One region of the Agrobacterium sp. fls2-241-TYG-188a genome, then DNA from elsewhere that is predicted to be linked to it. Evidence: riboswitches for the same ligand, from Rfam matches in the RefSeq annotation. Region 1 holds a riboswitch; the other holds the start of a gene.

Region 1 (3,404 bases):
TGACCTCGATATCTCTTGTCAGTGCACGATACATTCACAGGGCCCTACGTCGTTGTTGTTTTATTATTCTACACTACAGGCATGGGCTTAGGTCAAGAAACCCGGATTTCATATTGTATTTACTTTACCGGCGATGGTAAATTTTGGCTGCGGCCAGAGGAGGGTGTCACGCCTGGATGATGACAGTGCCATAACATCCGTGCCCTGCTTTCCATAATGCTTATTGCGGGGCGTACGGAAATTTTTCGAGGCGGCGATTGCGGTCGCGCATATAGGGGCGGGTAGGCGGCCCGGCACCAGGCCGGACCGTTGATGTCGATCAGGCCGAGACCTTGGCGAGTGCTGCTGCGAAATCCTCCAGCAGATCGTCGGTGTCTTCGATGCCGCAGGAAAGGCGCAATGTGCCGCCGGAAATGCCCAATTCGGCGCGGGCTTCATCCGTCAGGTTCTTGTGCGTCGTCGTGCCCGGATGGGTGATGAGGCTCTTGGCATCGCCGAGATTGTTGGAAATCTTGATGACCTCCAGGGCGTTCTGCAGCTTGAATGCCGCTTCCTTGCCACCTTTGAGCTCAAAGCAGACGAGGGTCGATCCACCCGTCATCTGCCGGGCAATGATGTCGGCCTGCGGGTGATCGGCCCGGCCGGGATAGATGACCTTGGCCACCTTGGTCTGCTCTGCCAGAAAATCGGCGATCTTGCCGGCATTGGCGGTCTGCTGGCGCACGCGAAGCGGCAGGGTTTCCATGCCTTTCAACAGTGTCCAGGCGTTGAAGGGCGAAAGAGCCGGGCCAGTATGGCGGAAGTAGTCCTGAAGCTCTTCCTCGATCCACTTCTTGTCGGAAAGAACCACGCCGCCAAGGCAGCGTCCCTGACCATCGATATGCTTGGTCGCGGAATAGACGACGATATGCGCGCCCAGTTCCAGCGGCTTCTGGAAAAGCGGGGTCGCAAACACGTTGTCTACAACCAGTTTCGCGCCGATCTGATTGGCAAGCTTGGCAACGCCTGCGATATCGACCACTTCCAGCGTCGGATTGGTCGGGCTTTCCAGGAAGAACAGCTTGGTGTTGGGCTGGATCGCCTTTTCCCAGTTGGCAAGATCGCGACCGTCTACCAGCGTGCAGCCAATGCCATATTTGGGCGCCAGCGTTTCCACCACCCAGCGGCAGGAGCCAAACAGCGCGCGCGCGGCAACGATGTGATCGCCCGCTTTCAGCTGGCACAGAATGGCGGCGCTGACGGCAGCCATGCCGGAGGCCGTGGCGCGGGCATCTTCGGCGCCTTCCAGCATACACATGCGCTTTTCGAACATGTCATTGGTCGGGCTTGCGTAACGGGCATAGATAAAGCCATCCGTCTCGCCCTTGAAACGGGCTTCTGCGGCTTCAGAGCTGTCATAGACGAAGCCCTGTGTGAGATAGATCGCCTCGGATGTCTCGCCATAGGCAGAACGCAGTGTGCCGCCATGGACCAATTGGGTTGCCGGGCGCCATTTCTTGCTCATGTCATCACCTTACAAACAAAAAAACCGGCCGCAAAAGCAGACCGGTTACAAGCACCCGGTCTTTTTAGCCACTTATTTAACGTGGCTGCAAGCCGACCGGCCAAATCACCACGGGATAAGATTGCCATAACTCCGTTAACGACTTGCGTCAATGCCTTGCTTTTGGTTTTGTCGCCCATGAAAAAGGTGGTGAGCGATGACGAGAACAACAGGCATTTTGGCAGATGGAGCGATCCGCGAGCTGTTCCACGCCGGTCAGTTGACCAGCCAGAAGGCGCTGGATCGAGATCAGGTCCAGCCTGCCAGCCTGGACCTGCGTCTGGGTGCCAAGGCTTACCGTGTCCGGGCCAGCTTCATGCCCGGCCCATCCACCAAGGTCATCGAAAAGCTGACCCGCCTCAGCCTTCACGAGATCGATCTCAGCGAAGGCGCGGTGCTGGAAACAGGCTGCGTCTACATCGTCCCCCTGATGGAGGCGCTGGCGCTTCCGGCAGGCATGTCTGCTTCCGCCAACCCGAAAAGCTCGACAGGCCGCCTCGACATCTTTACCCGCGTCATCACCGATTATGCGCAGGAATTTGACAAGATCCCGGCGGGATATCACGGTCCGCTCTATCTTGAAATCAGCCCGCGCACCTTCCCTATCGTCGTTCGTCAGGGCTCGCGCCTGTCGCAGATCCGCTTCCGCATCGGCCACTCCGTTCTCAACGAAGGTGAGTTGCTGACGCTGCATGAAAACGAAACGCTGGTGGCAAGCGAAACCCCCAATGTATCGGGCGGCGGCATTGCCCTGTCGATCGATCTGCAGGGCTTCGGCGAACAGGGCCTGATCGGTTATCGCGGCAAGCATCACACCGCCGTAGTGGATGTCGATCAGAAAGCGGCGCATGACGTGCTGGACTTCTGGGAGCCAATCCATGCGCGGGGCCGCGCTGAACTGATCCTCGACCCGGATGAATTCTACATTCTCGTCTCCCGCGAAGCGGTGCACGTTCCACCGCTCTATGCCGCCGAAATGACGCCCTACGACCCGCTGGTAGGCGAGTTCCGCGTACATTACGCAGGCTTCTTCGATCCCGGCTTCGGCCACGCCAGCGCCGGCGGAACCGGCAGCCGCGCGGTTCTCGAAGTCCGAAGCCACGAAGTCCCCTTCATTCTCGAACACGGCCAGATCGTCGGTCGCCTGGTCTACGAACACATGCTGACCAAACCGGAAGGCCTCTACGGCACCGGCCTCGGCTCCAACTATCAAGCCCAGGGCCTCAAACTCTCCAAGCACTTCCGCGCCTGATAGACCCACAACAAACTTGACAGCCCACCACAACTGTCAGACTTTTGAATGCCATGCGGGTGTAGCTCAATGGTAGAGCAGCAGCTTCCCAAGCTGAATACGAGGGTTCGATTCCCTTCACCCGCTCCAGGCGTTCTTTCCCCTATATTTGCGATCTTGGAACAAAACTCCGTCGAGTAACGTTGGTTTTCCGAATAACAAAAGGAAGTACCGATGTTTAAGATGGTAAAACTGATGTCAGTGGCTGCCATGAGTGCTGGGTTTTGTGGCGTTACTTTTCTGCCTGCCCATGCATTGAGCGTCATTTCTCCGGCCTATGAGGAGCAGGCGCCCGCTGCCGCCGCCACTTACAGCCATCCGCCTGTTGCCTTTACTGGTGGCGTTGGTGAGGCCGCAAATTCCCAGGGTTTTGCGCTTTCTCCTAATGAGATTCAGCACGTTCGCTGGTGTGCGCAAAACTACACTTCTTATCACGCGACCGATGACACCATCGATAATGGCACGGGCGCTCGTACTGCCTGCAAGTCGCCCTACTGATCTTGCTCTGAGTTACGACTTCTGGAAGATATCTACCAAATTAGAAATATACTTTTGTTGATCTAGAAAATA
Region 2 (3,404 bases), on a different contig from region 1:
CCCTTCCGTCACGGTGGCCTGAACCGAGCCCTGCGGCCCCTTGTGCCCGCGATATTCAGCCCGCATGGCCTGCAATTCGCCCACACGCCGCATATTGCGCTTGCGCCGCGCAGTCACGCCATAGCGCATCCAGTGTTCTTCGCGCTCAATGGCCTTGCCGAGCTTGTGCTGCTCCAGCTCTTCCTCTTCGAGCACCTTGTCGCGCCATTCCTCGAAATGCGCGAACCCGCGGCTGAGACGCCGCGCCTGGCCACGATCCAGCCAAACAGTGGCTGTGGAGACCTTTTCAAGGAAGCGCCTGTCATGCGAGATCAGGACCAGGGCACTTCGCGTCTGCTGCAATTCGCTTTCCAGCCATTCGATTGTCGGCAGATCCAGATGGTTGGTCGGCTCGTCCAGCATCAGAATGTCGGGCTCTGGTGCCATGACGCGCACGAGAGCAGCGCGGCGAGCTTCGCCGCCAGAAAGGCTGGACGGATGCTCCTGCCCGGTCAGACCGAGATGTTCCAGCAGATAGGTGACGCGATAGGCATCGTCGCCAGGGCCAAGACCGGCTTCGGCATAGGCCTGAACCGTCTCGAAGTCGGCGAAATCAGGTGCTTGCTCGAGATAACGGATCGTAGCCGAAGGGTGACGGAATATCTCACCGGACTGCGCCTCTACGAGACCCGCCGCGATCTTCATCAGCGTCGATTTGCCCGAACCATTGCGGCCGACAAGGCAGATACGATCCCCCGGCTCCACCTGCAGATTGGCACCGTCGAGCAGCGGAGTAACGCCGAAGGTGAGCTTGATATCGTCGAGTTTCAGAATAGGGGGTGCCAAGGTTCAGGCTCCGGTCAAATCATAGGGACGGGCGAGCACGATGGCCTTGCCGCTTTCAAGACGAAGGTGCAATGGCCCCTCCGCCACGTTGGAAATAGTACGGGACGAGCCAAAAGCAAGCGCAAAATCCGTCAGGGGATAGCGCGCATTCCTGATTTCGAGACCCGACAGCGCCGTAAAACCGGCGACAGAAAACAACGATCCTGCCGGCAGGTCGAGCGTGCGTTCCCCTGCCAGCAAGGGATAGGCTTCCTCCTCGCCGGATGTCAGAGTGACATCGATGCCGCTTTCAGCCAGTGAAACGGCATAGAGCAGATGGAACAGGGCGTGATCCGACCGTTCGCCGGAGAGTGCACCCACCAGGGTCAACCGGGCGGCACCGCGCTCGATGCTCTCAGACACGGCAATTTCGCCATCGGTCACACCTTTGGACGCGGGAAACGGCCTTTGCGGCACATCAGGCCACCGTGCCAGGAGGTCCCTGTCGGAGGAATCGAAGTCACCCACCCATAATTCCGGCGTCAGACCGAGAGGCTCGGCGTGACGCATTCCGCTATCGGCCGCAATCACGCGCGTGTCCGCCACTGCTTTTCGCAGACGATCCGTGACGGTGATTGTGCCGCCGAGAAGTATGGTGAAATGGGTAGGCGTCATTCCCCTGCCATAGCCCGGATCGGTCACGGATGGAAAGACACAAACGCCGGATTGGCCTGCGATATTGATTTTCTGGCCGCGCGGGATTATGACACCCGTCAGTGGTGATTTGCCGACCGGCTTGCAGCCACTTTAAAGAAGTCGCTAAAGGGTCGAGGAAAAAGTCAATTTCCGAGGACCGGTTGCGATTTCGCCACCGGTTTTTTTGTTTTCACGGCCTACGCCGCCATGGAAGTGAGTTTGACATGCCAATCAAGATTCCCGATACGCTTCCCGCTTTCCAGACCCTCGTGAATGAGGGCGTGCGGGTCATGACAGAAACGGCAGCCATCCGTCAGGATATCCGCCCGCTGCAGATCGGGCTGCTCAACCTCATGCCAAACAAGATCAAGACCGAGATCCAGATGGCGCGACTGGTGGGCGCATCGCCGCTGCAGGTTGAACTCTCGCTGATCCGCATCGGCGGACACCGCGCCAAGAACACCTCGGAAGAACATCTGCTTTCCTTCTACGAGACATGGGAAGAGGTGAAGAACCGCAAGTTTGACGGCTTCATCATCACCGGCGCACCGGTGGAAACGCTGAACTACGAGGAAGTCACCTACTGGGACGAAATGCAGAAAATCTTCGACTGGACACAGACCAACGTCCACTCGACGCTGAATGTCTGCTGGGGTGCAATGGCGGCAATCTATCACTTCCACGGCGTGCCGAAGCACGAGTTGAAGGAAAAGGCATTCGGCGTCTACAGACACCGCAATCTTTGCCCATCCTCGATCTATCTCAGCGGTTTCTCCGACGATTTTCAGGTTCCGGTATCGCGCTGGACAGAAGTGCGTCGCGCCGACATCGAGCAACATCCGGAACTGGAAATCCTGATGGAATCCGAGGAAATGGGCGTGTGTCTGGCCCATGAAGCCAAGGGCAAGCGCCTCTATATGTTCAATCACGTCGAATATGACTCGACGTCGCTGTCGGACGAGTATTTTCGCGATGTGAATGCGGGCGTCCCGATCAAGCTGCCGCATGATTACTTCCCGCACAATGATCCGACCTTGAAGCCCCTCAACCGTTGGCGCAGCCATGCCCACCTGTTTTTTGGCAACTGGATCAATGAGATCTATCAGACCACGCCGTACGAACTGGAAGCGATCGGCACGGGCAGAAAGTAATTCAGTGATTGCGAAGGGTCGGAAAATAACGCAACGTCCGGCCCGAAACGATCGATTGGGAGAGTATCGCTATGCTGGAAGCCGGGACACGTGAAAACTTCGGATTTACGCCGACGGGAGAAAAGGTCGAGCGCGTGGGCATTGCTGCTGGCGGATTGAGTGCCAATGTCATGACATGGGGCGCCGTCATCCAGGATCTGCGGCTTGAAGGCCATCAGCCGCCGCTTCTTCTCGGCTTCGAAAATTTCGATGACTATCCGAAATATTCCTCCTATTTCGGCGCCACACCCGGCAGAAACGCCAATCGTATTGGTGGCGGCAAGTTTTCCATCGATGGCAAGGCATATCAGCTGGAGCTGAACGAAAAAGGCGTTACCCACCTTCACGGCGGCAGCGACAATATCGGCAAGCGCAACTGGATGATCATGGAACATGGCCCCAGTCATGTCGTGCTGCAGATCATCGATCCCGATGGCCGCGCCGGCTATCCCGGGAATTGTGCTGTAACGGCAACGTACACAATTCGCGAGGGAGGCGTTTTGTCGGTCGTTTACGAAACGACGACCGATCAGCCCACGCTCGCCAATGTCTGCCAGCATTCCTATTTCAATCTGGACGGCGCGGAATCGGCGCTCGGCCATGAAATCGAAATCGCCGCCGATCATTACCTTCCCACGGACGAGCGACAGATTCCAACCGGTGAAATCCGCGCCGTTGACGGTACTGTCTTCGACCTGCGAAGCTCGACACCGA

The links. A riboswitch is a leader RNA that binds a small molecule or an ion and turns the genes downstream of it on or off. The one in region 1 is predicted to bind S-adenosylmethionine.
Region 2: linked by a shared signal. The riboswitch ahead of metA (homoserine O-acetyltransferase MetA) and the one ahead of QRN85_RS07210 (O-succinylhomoserine sulfhydrylase) in region 1 are both predicted to bind S-adenosylmethionine.

The regions. Positions count from the first base shown of each region.
Region 1 is NZ_JARVRD010000002.1:77,353-80,756, forward strand. It holds gene apaG (Co2+/Mg2+ efflux facilitator ApaG/CorD) at 1-34, opposite strand, end outside; gene QRN85_RS07210 (O-succinylhomoserine sulfhydrylase) at 320-1,504, opposite strand; SAM riboswitch at 1,548-1,626, opposite strand; gene QRN85_RS07215 (2'-deoxycytidine 5'-triphosphate deaminase) at 1,701-2,795, shown strand; tRNA gene QRN85_RS07220 (tRNA-Gly) at 2,851-2,924, shown strand; gene QRN85_RS07225 (BA14K family protein) at 3,009-3,332, shown strand.
Region 2 is NZ_JARVRD010000007.1:208,691-212,094, reverse strand. It holds gene QRN85_RS19835 (ABC-F family ATP-binding cassette domain-containing protein) at 1-825, opposite strand, end outside; gene QRN85_RS19830 (thiamine diphosphokinase) at 829-1,479, opposite strand; SAM riboswitch at 1,571-1,647, shown strand; gene metA (homoserine O-acetyltransferase MetA) at 1,725-2,651, shown strand; gene QRN85_RS19820 (aldose epimerase family protein) at 2,723-3,404, shown strand, end outside.